Regions from separate parts of the Angustibacter sp. Root456 genome, predicted to be linked through region 2. Evidence: predicted binding sites of a transcription regulator. Region 2 holds the regulator's gene; the other holds the start of a gene.
What was found. Region 2 encodes HrcA, which represses chaperone genes, less so after heat shock. Its sites were predicted from a motif close to GNTNGCACTCGGNNNNNCCGAGTGCNANC; they were not measured.

Region 1 (4,780 bases), on a different contig from region 2:
ACGAGGGCATGCACTACTCGCTGGTCTCGCGGGAGGTCATCGCCGACAGCGTCGAGACCGTGATGCAGGCCGAGCGCCTCGACGGTTCGGTGCTGCTCGCCGGCTGCGACAAGTCACTGCCGGGCATGCTCATGGCCGCGGCCCGGCTCGACCTGGCGAGCGTGTTCCTCTACGCCGGCTCGATCCTGCCGGGCATCGCCAAGCTGTCGGACGGCAGCGAGCGTGAGGTCACGATCATCGACGCCTTCGAGGCCGTGGGTGCGTGCGCACGCGGGCTCATCCCGCGCGAGGACGTCGATGCGATCGAGCGCGCGATCTGCCCCGGTGAGGGCGCGTGCGGCGGCATGTACACCGCGAACACCATGGCCAGTGCGGCCGAGGCGCTCGGGATGTCGCTGCCCGGCAGCGCGGCGCCGCCAGCCACCGACCGCCGCCGTGACGGCTACGCCCGGCGCTCGGGAGCAGCGGTGGTCGAGCTGCTCCGGCAGGGCATCACGGCTCGCCAGATCCTCACGCGCGAGGCGTTCGAGAACGCCATCGCCGTCGTCATGGCGTTCGGCGGCTCCACCAACGCCGTGCTGCACCTGCTGGCCATCGCCCACGAGGCCGACGTCGAGCTCTCGCTCGAGGACTTCCGCCGGATCGGCGCGAAGGTGCCGCACCTGGCCGACGTCAAGCCGTTCGGCAGCTTCGTCATGAAGGACGTCGACCACGTCGGTGGCGTCCCGGTGGTCATGAAGGCGCTGCTCGACGCCGGCCTGCTGCACGGCGACGTCCTCACCGTCACCGGCCGCACGATGGCCGAGAACCTCGCTGACATCGCCCCGCCGGACGTCGACGGCAAGGTGCTGCGCGCCATGAACGCGCCGATCCACCGCACCGGCGGGATCACCATCTTGCACGGCTCGCTCGCCCCCGAGGGCGCGGTGGTCAAGAGCGCCGGCTTCGACGAGGACGTCTTCGAGGGCACGGCCCGGGTGTTCGACGGCGAGCGCGCGGCCATGGACGCCGTCGAGGACGGCACGCTCGGCCCCGGTGACGTCTGCGTCATCCGCTACGAGGGCCCCAAGGGCGGCCCGGGGATGCGCGAGATGCTCGCCGTCACGGGCGCCATCAAGGGCGCCGGGCTCGGCAAGGACGTGCTGCTGCTCACCGACGGCCGGTTCAGCGGCGGCACGACCGGTCTGTGCGTCGGCCACGTCGCGCCCGAGGCGGTCGACGGCGGCCCCATCGCCTTCGTCCAGGACGGCGACCCCATCCGCCTCGACGTCGCCGCGGGACGGCTCGACCTGCTGGTCGACGACGGCGAGCTCGAGCAGCGCCGGCAGGGCTGGACGGCGCCGCCACCCAAGCACGAGCGGGGAGTGCTCGCCAAGTACTACCGCCTGGTCGGCTCGGCGGCCCAAGGCGCCGTCTGCGACTGAGCCCTTCCGCCAGCCAGACCACTCTGCGCCACCCAGGCCGCTCTCGGGAGCGGCCTGGATGGCGGAGACGTCCGCAGTACGGAATCTGTGTATCGAATACCGAGACAAGAGGTTGGCTCAGTTGACGCGACAGCACCCGGCGGAGAAGGTGAGACCGTGCGTTCGTCGCTCGTACTCGAACAGCGCGCTGTCTAGCCGGTCCACCGGCTCCGGACCGCGCGCAACCCCTCGCTGTGCCCACCACGGGCCGAGGGGTTTTTTCGTTGTCGGGCCAGGATCTTCCGCACGGCACCACCACCAGCACCACCACCAGCACCACCACCAGGAACTCGAGCAGAACGGGTGAGGACGTGAGCGCAGCAGGCGAGGCCGGCAGCGGCACCGAGCGTCCCGCGAGCCCGGCGGACGTCGCCGGAACGCTCTCGCGGGGACGCACGACGATGACGGGGGCGCAGAGCCTCGTCCGCTCCCTCGAGCACGCGGGCGTAGAGCTCGTCTTCGGCATTCCGGGAGGCGCGATCCTGCCGGCGTACGACCCGCTGCTCGACTCCGAGACCGTGCGGCACGTGCTCGTGCGTCACGAGCAGGGCGCCGGGCACGCCGCGCAGGGCTACGCCGCCGCGACCGGACGCGTGGGCGTCTGCATGGCGACGTCGGGCCCGGGCGCCACGAACCTCGTGACGCCGATCGCCGACGCCTACATGGACTCGGTGCCGATGGTCGCGATCACCGGCCAGGTGTCGTCGTCCGCGATCGGCACGGACGCGTTCCAGGAGGCCGACATTCGCGGCATCACCATGCCGATCACGAAGCACAACTACCTCGTCACCGACCCTGCGGAGATCCCGCAGGCCATCGCCGAGGCCTTCCACATCGCCGGCACCGGCCGACCGGGCCCGGTGCTGGTCGACATCAGCAAGGACGCCCTGCAGGCCACGACGCAGTTCCACTGGCCCGAGCGCGTCGAGCTGGCGGGCTACCGCCCGGTGACGCGCCCGCACGGCAAGCAGGTGCGCGAGGCGGCGCGCCTGATCACCGAAGCCCGCCGTCCGGTGCTGTACGTCGGCGGCGGTGTGATCCGAGCGCGCGCGAGCGCCGAGCTGCGGCGGCTCGTCGACGACACAAACATCCCGGTGGTCACGACGCTCATGGCCCGCGGGGCGCTGCCCGACAGCCACCCGGCGAACCTCGGCATGCCGGGCATGCACGGCACCGTCGCGGCCGTCACCGCGCTGCAGCGCTCCGACCTGATCATCAGCCTGGGCGCGCGGTTCGACGACCGCGTCACCGGCCAGCTGTCGACGTTCGCGCCGCACGCCAAGGTGATCCACGCCGACATCGACCCGGCCGAGATCAGCAAGAACCGCGTGGCCGACGTCCCCATCGTCGGCGACGCGCGCGAGGTGATCCGCGAGCTGGTGGCGGCGCTGTCGAGCGAGCGGCAGGCCGGCCGCGTCGGTGACTACGAGGGCTGGTGGCGCGAGGTCGACGGCTGGCGCGAGACCTACCCTCTCGGCTACACCGAACCGGACGACGGCACGCTGGCCCCGCAGTACGTCATCCAGCGCCTCGGCGAGCTGAGTGGCCCCGACACGATCTTCACCTCGGGTGTGGGCCAGCACCAGATGTGGGCGGCGCAGTTCATCTCCTACGAGCAGCCCGGCACGTGGCTCAACTCCGGCGGCCTCGGCACGATGGGGTACGCCGTCCCGGCCGCCATGGGCGCCAAGGCCGGGCAGCCCGACCGCACCGTGTGGGCCATCGACGGTGACGGCTGCTTCCAGATGACCAACCAGGAGCTGGCCACCTGCACGATCAACAACATCCCCATCAAGGTGGCGGTGATCAACAACTCCAGCCTCGGCATGGTCCGGCAGTGGCAGACGCTGTTCTACGGCGAGCGCTACAGCAACACCGACCTGCACACCGGTGCGGCGCGGCGGATCCCGGACTTCGTCAAGCTGGCCGACGCGTACGGCTGCGCGGGCCTGCGCTGCGACCGGCCCGAGGACGTCGACGCCACGATCGAGCAGGCGATGGCGATCAACGACCGACCGGTGGTGGTCGACTTCGTCGTCCACCGCGACGCGATGGTGTGGCCCATGGTGCCCGCCGGCGTCAGCAACGACAAGATCCAGGTGGCGCGGGGCATGAGCCCGACGTGGGACAGGGAGGAGTGAGATGTCGAAGCACACGCTCTCGGTGCTGGTGGAGGACCGCCCAGGCGTCCTGGCCCGCATCGCAGGTCTGTTCTCGCGCCGGGGCTTCAACATCGAGTCCCTGGCGGTGGGCCCCACCGAGCACGACGACATCTCGCGCATGACCGTCGTCGTCGACGTCGAGGACCTGCCACTCGAGCAGGTCACCAAGCAGCTCAACAAGCTGGTCGAGGTGATCAAGGTCGTCGAGCTCGAACCGGCTGCGTCGGTGCAGCGCGAGCTGCTGCTCGTCAAGGTGCGGGCCGACTTGCAGACCCGCTCGCACGTGCTCGAGACCGTGCAGCTGTTCCGCGCCAAGGTGGTCGACGTGTCGACCGACGCCGTGACCATCGAGGCCACCGGCAACGCCGAGAAGCTCGCGGCGCTGCTGCGGGTGCTCGAGCCGTTCGGCGTCCGCGAGCTCGTGCAGTCGGGCCTGGTCGCCGTCGGCCGGGGTCCGCGAAGCATGAGCGACCGCGCCCTACGCACCGCCTAGCACCGCCTCGCACCGCCTCGCACCGACTAGCACTGGCTTGTCCCCAGAACCCTTGTAACGCAACGAACCGAAGGAGCGCCCACCGTGGCCGAGATGTACTACGACGACGACGCCGACCTGGCTGCCATCGCGGACCGCAAGGTCGCGGTGATCGGCTACGGAAGCCAGGGCCACGCCCACGCGCTCAACCTGCGCGACAGCGGGGTCGACGTGCGCGTCGGCCTGCCCGAGGGCAGTCGCAGCCGGGCCAAGGCCGAGGCCGAGGGTCTGCGGGTCGTCGACCCGGCGACGGCGGCGTCCGAGGCCCAGGTGATCGTGATCCTCACGCCCGACCACGTGCAGCGGCACGTCTACACCGAGGCGATCGAGCCGCACCTGTCCGAGGGCAAGGCCCTGCTGTTCGGTCACGGGTTCAACATCCGCTTCGGCTACATCACCCCGCCGGACGGCGTGGACGTCGTCATGGTGGCCCCCAAGGGCCCGGGTCACCTGGTGCGCCGCGAGTACAGCGACGGGCGGGGCGTCCCGGTGCTCGTGGCCGTCGAGAAGGACGCCAGCGGCTCGGCGTGGCCGCTGACGCTCGCGTACGCCAAGGCGATCGGCGGCCTTCGGGCCGGGGGCATCAAGACCACCTTCACCGAGGAGACCGAGACCGACCTGTT
Region 2 (4,780 bases):
CGGCATGGTGGGGCCCAAGACCTGGCGACTGCTGAACGCCGTCCGCTGAGCGGCGGAGGGCTCAGCCCCAGCGAGCGGCGGCGCTGAGGACGGCGAGCGCCGCCGGCCCGGCGGTCGACGAGCGCAGCACGTGAGGCCCGAGCCGGCACGCCACGGCGCCGGCTTCCTCGAGCCGCGCCAGCTCCTGCGGGCTCACCCCGCCCTCGGGGCCGACCACGAGCAGCACCTCACCGGCGGCCGGCAGCTCGACGCCCGCGAGCGGCGTCTGCGCGTCCTCGTGCAGCACGACCGCGAGCGCCGCCTGCTGCACGCGCCGCACGAGGTCGTCCGCGTGGGCGAGCGCGCCGACCTGCGGCACGCGGGCGCGGCGTGCCTGCTTGGCCGCGGCGCGCACCGTGCCTTGCCACCTGCGGCGCGCCTTCTCACCGCGCTCGCCGCGCCAGATCACGACGCTGCGCTGGGCCTGCCACGGCACCACCTCGTCGACGCCGAGCTCGGTGGCCCCCTCGACCGCGAGGTCGTCGCGATCGCCCTTGGCCAGCGCCTGCACGAGCACGAAGCGAGGCTCGGGCTCGGGCTCGACATCGCGCTCGTCGACCCGCAGCACCAGCCGCGCGGGCTCGGCCGCCGTCACGGTGCAGCGCGCGACGGCGCCGCCGCCGTCGGCGAGGTCGACCCGCTCCCCCACACCGATCCGGCGCACCGTGGCCGCATGGCGGCCCTCCGCGCCGTCGAGCACGTACGTCGCACCCGCACCGATGCCGTCGAGCGCGCCCTCGTCGACGAGGAACAGCGGCGCCGTCACGCCGTCACTTCCCGCTGAGGGCGTCCCGCAACCGGCCGAACAAGCCGCTGCCGTGCGTGGCCAGCCGCCCCTCGGGCCGCTCCTCGCCGCGCAGCACCGCCAGCTGCTGCAGGAGCGCCCGCTGCTCGTCGTCGAGGTTCCTGGGCGTGTTGACCTCGACGTGGACGACGAGGTCGCCGCGGCCACCTCCGCGCAGGTGCGTGACGCCGAAGCCGCGCAGGGTCGTCACCTGCCCCGACTGGGTGCCGGGCTCGATGTCGAGCGTCTGCTCGCCGTCGAGGGTCTCCAGGGTGATGCTCGTGCCGAGGGCCGCCGCCGTCATGGGCAGCGCCACGGTGGCGTGCAGGTCGTCGCCGCGCCGCACGAAGGTCGCGTGGTTCGCCACCGCGATCTCGACGTACAGGTCACCGGCCGGGCCGTTGCCCGCGCCGACCTCGCCCTCGCCCGCGAGCTGGATGCGCGTGCCGGTGTCGACACCCGCGGGGATGCGGATCGTGAGGCTGCGCCGCGAGCGCACCCGGCCCTCGCCGGAGCACTGGATGCAGGGGTTGGAGATCACGGTGCCGAAGCCCTGGCAGGTGGTGCAGGGGCGCGAGGTCATCACGTTGCCCATGAAGGAGCGCTGCACGTGCTGCACCTGGCCGCGACCCCCGCAGACGTCGCAGGTGCGGGTGCCGGTGCCGGGCTGCGCGCCGTCGCCGTGACACGTCGGGCAGCCGACGGCGGTGTCGACCGAGATCTCCTTCTCGGTGCCGAACACGGCGTCCCGCAGGTCGACCTGCACGCGAATCAGCGCGTCCTGCCCGCGGCGCTGGCGCGAACGCGGGCCGCGCTCGCCCGTCGCGCCGCCGCCGAAGAAGGCGTCCATGATGTCGGTGAACGAGAAACCCTGGCCGAAGCCGGCCGCCCCGGCGCCGAAGGGGTCACCGCCGCGGTCGTACGCCGCCCGCTTGGCCGGGTCGCTCAGCACGTCGTAGGCGGCGCTGACGTTCTTGAACTCCTCCTCGGCCTCGGGCCCGGAGTTGACGTCGGGGTGCAGCTGGCGGGCCAGGCGGCGGTAGGCCTTCTTGATCTCCTCAGGCGTAGCGTCACGGGCCACGCCCAAGGTCTCGTAGTGGTCGCTCAAGGGTCCTTCTCTTCACGCGGTCGGTGGGTGTCGCGCCGGGCGCGACGGCGGGCGGTGGTGCGGGGTGCGCGGGGTGCGGCCTACCCGTCGAGCACCCGGGAGACGTAGCGCGCGACCGCGCGCACGGTGGCCATGGTCGTGGGGTAGTCCATGCGCGTCGGGCCGAGCACGCCCAGCCCGGCGACGACGTCGCGCCCGGTGCCGTAGCCGCTGGTGACGACGGAGGTGGTGCGCAGCGCCTCGTGGTCGATCTCGTGGCCGATGCGCACGGCAACCGCGCTGGGGTCGCCCGACAGCTCGCCGAACAGCCGCAGCAGCACGACGTGCTCCTCGAGGGCGTCGAGCACCGGGCCGATGCTGCCCGGGAAGTCCTGACCGAAGCGGGTGAGGTTGGCCGCGCCCGACATCACCACGCGCTCCTCGCGCTCCTCGACCAGCGCGTCCTGCAGCACGCCCACCACCGAGCGGGCGAGCTCGCGGTCGTCGGGCGACAGCTTGTCAGGGAGCGAGCGCAACCGGGTCGCAGCCTCGGTGAGCAGCCGGCCGGCCGACTCGGCGTTGATCCGGGCGCGGATCTCGCCGAGCACGGCGTCGTCGATGACGGTCGGCGTCTCGACGACCCGCTGCTCGACCCGGCCGGTGCCCGCGATGAGCACCACCAGCAGGCGCTGGGCGCCCAGCGGCACCAGCTCGATGTGGCGCACGGTCGAGCGCGTGAGCGAGGGGTACTGCACCACCGCGACCTGCTGCGTGAGCGAGGCCAGCAGCCGGACGGTGCGGTCGACGACGTCGTCGAGGTCGACGGCCCCCGACAGGAACCCGGCGATCGCGTGCCGCTCGGGCGCCGACATCGGCTTGACCTCGGTGAGCTTGTCGACGAAGAGGCGGTACCCGGCGTCGGTGGGAACGCGCCCGGCGCTGGTGTGCGGCTGGGCGATGAGGCCGTCGTCCTCCAGCGCCGCCATGTCGTTGCGGATCGTGGCGCTCGAGACGCCGAGCTGGTGGCGCTCCACGAGCGCCTTGGAGCCGACGGGCTCACGGGTCTGCACGTAGTCCTCGACGATGGCCCGCAGGACGGCGAGCCGACGCTCGTCGCTCATCCGGCACCTCCTCCGCCGCGCTGGCACTCCCTGCTTCTGAGTGCCAAGTCTACGGCGCCGACGCCGCGGACGCCGCATCCGCCCGACGCGGCAGCACTCGCTCCAGGCCCCACGCCCCCAGGGCGAGCGCGATGAACAGGACGGCCACGCCGACGCAGTTGAGCAGCACCTGGCCGTAGCCCAGCTCATCGACGTCGACGAACGGGTACGGGTACTCGTGCACCACGGCGCCGCGAGCCAGGGTGTAGGCGAGCCAGAGCAGAGGGAAGCCGAGCGAGGCCGCGACGGCGCGCCCGTCGATGCGCAGCCGGGGCCCGAACGCCAGCCAGCCCACCAGCGTGGCCGCCGGCACCACGTAGTGGAACACCGAGTCGGTCAGCGTCGAAGCCCACCCGTCGTGCTCCACGAGCGGGCGCAGCACCACCAGGTAGACCGCGCCGGTGACGGTGATGCACACGAGCGCGTCGAGGCGCAGCACGCGCCACCACCGCCCATCGCGCACCGGGTCGAGGGCCAGGGTCGCCGCCGCGACGATGACCAGCACGTTGCTCTGCACGGTGAAGAAGCTCACCAGCCGCACCAGACGCACGCCGAGAGTGTCGTCGCTCGCCGTCGCCGTGAGCACCAGCTGGAGCAGGAGGTTCGCTGTGGCGACGAGCGCCAGAGCGCCGTGCCACGCCCGAGACAGCGTCATGGCGGCACTGTAGGGCGGCAGGCTCGTAGCATCGCCGCCGTGGATCGATACGGCGACGACGTGCTCGCGGGCGACTGGAAGGTGCCGGCGCGCGGGCGCAGCACCGAGGTCGCCGCGCAGCTCGGTCTGGTGGTCGAGGACGTCGAGACCGGCTGGTGCGGGGCCGTCGTGCGCACCGAGAAGGCGGGCGGTGTGCACGTCGTGCACCTGGAGGACCGGCGCGGGCGCGTGCGCGGCTTTCCCCTGGGCCCGGGCTTCCTCGTCGACGGGCGGCCGGTGGTGCTGACCCGGCCGGTGGCGGCTGCTGCCGCTGCGCAGCGGCCCACCAGGACCGCGAGCGGCTCCACCGCCGTGCAGAACGCGCGGGCGCGGCTCGCTCGAGGCTCGCGCATCTGGGTCGAGGGACGCCACGACGCCGAGCTCGTCGAGAAGGTCTGGGGCGACGACCTGCGCGTCGAGGGCGTCGTCGTCGAGATGCTCGACGGCGTCGACGACCTCGCGGCGGCGGTGCGCGACTTCGCCCCCGAGCGGGGCCGCCGGCTCGGCGTCCTGGTCGACCACCTCGTGCCCGGCTCGAAGGAGTCGCGGCTGGTGGCCGAGGCCGTGGCGCAGCGCCGGTTCGCACCGCACCTGCTCGTCGTCGGCCACCCGTTCGTCGACGTCTGGCAGTCGGTGCGGCCGGAGCGGCTGGGGCTCGACGTGTGGCCGTCGATCCCCCGCGACGTCGAGTGGAAGCGCGGCGTGCTGGCCCACCTCGGCTGGCCGCACGCCACCCAGGTGGACGTCGCCCAGGGGTGGAAGCGCATCCTCGCGACCGTGCGGTCGTACGCCGACCTCGAGCCGGCGCTGCTCGGCCGGGTCGAGGAGCTGATCGACTTCGTGACGGCAGATCCCGAAGACGGCTGACCGCAGGTGCTTGCTCCCCTACGCTGTCGGGCGCACAGGGGAGACCACCACCGGGAGGAACAGTGACCCAGCAGCCTGACCCGAACGCCTCGCGTGAGGGTGAGCCGGACGCAGGCGCGACGCCGCCGCCGGCGCCGCCGACCTACGGC

Region 1: ASD06_RS00710 (acetolactate synthase large subunit) is a predicted target of HrcA. The motif match lies at 1,746-1,774, and genes of this name have one in related genera.

What each region holds. Positions count from the first base shown of each region.
Region 1 is NZ_LMER01000001.1:136,478-141,257, reverse strand. Features, by position in the region: gene ilvD (dihydroxy-acid dehydratase) at 1-1,424, shown strand, start outside; gene ASD06_RS00710 (acetolactate synthase large subunit) at 1,865-3,604, shown strand; gene ilvN (acetolactate synthase small subunit) at 3,606-4,118, shown strand; gene ilvC (ketol-acid reductoisomerase) at 4,203-4,780, shown strand, end outside.
Region 2 is NZ_LMER01000003.1:81,710-86,489, reverse strand. Features, by position in the region: gene ASD06_RS04275 (peptidoglycan-binding protein) at 1-49, shown strand, start outside; gene ASD06_RS04270 (16S rRNA (uracil(1498)-N(3))-methyltransferase) at 62-805, opposite strand; gene dnaJ (molecular chaperone DnaJ) at 810-1,931, opposite strand; gene hrcA (heat-inducible transcriptional repressor HrcA) at 2,012-3,031, opposite strand; gene ASD06_RS04255 (Pr6Pr family membrane protein) at 3,081-3,725, opposite strand; gene ASD06_RS04250 (DUF3097 domain-containing protein) at 3,756-4,631, shown strand; gene ASD06_RS04245 (DUF4870 domain-containing protein) at 4,694-4,780, shown strand, end outside.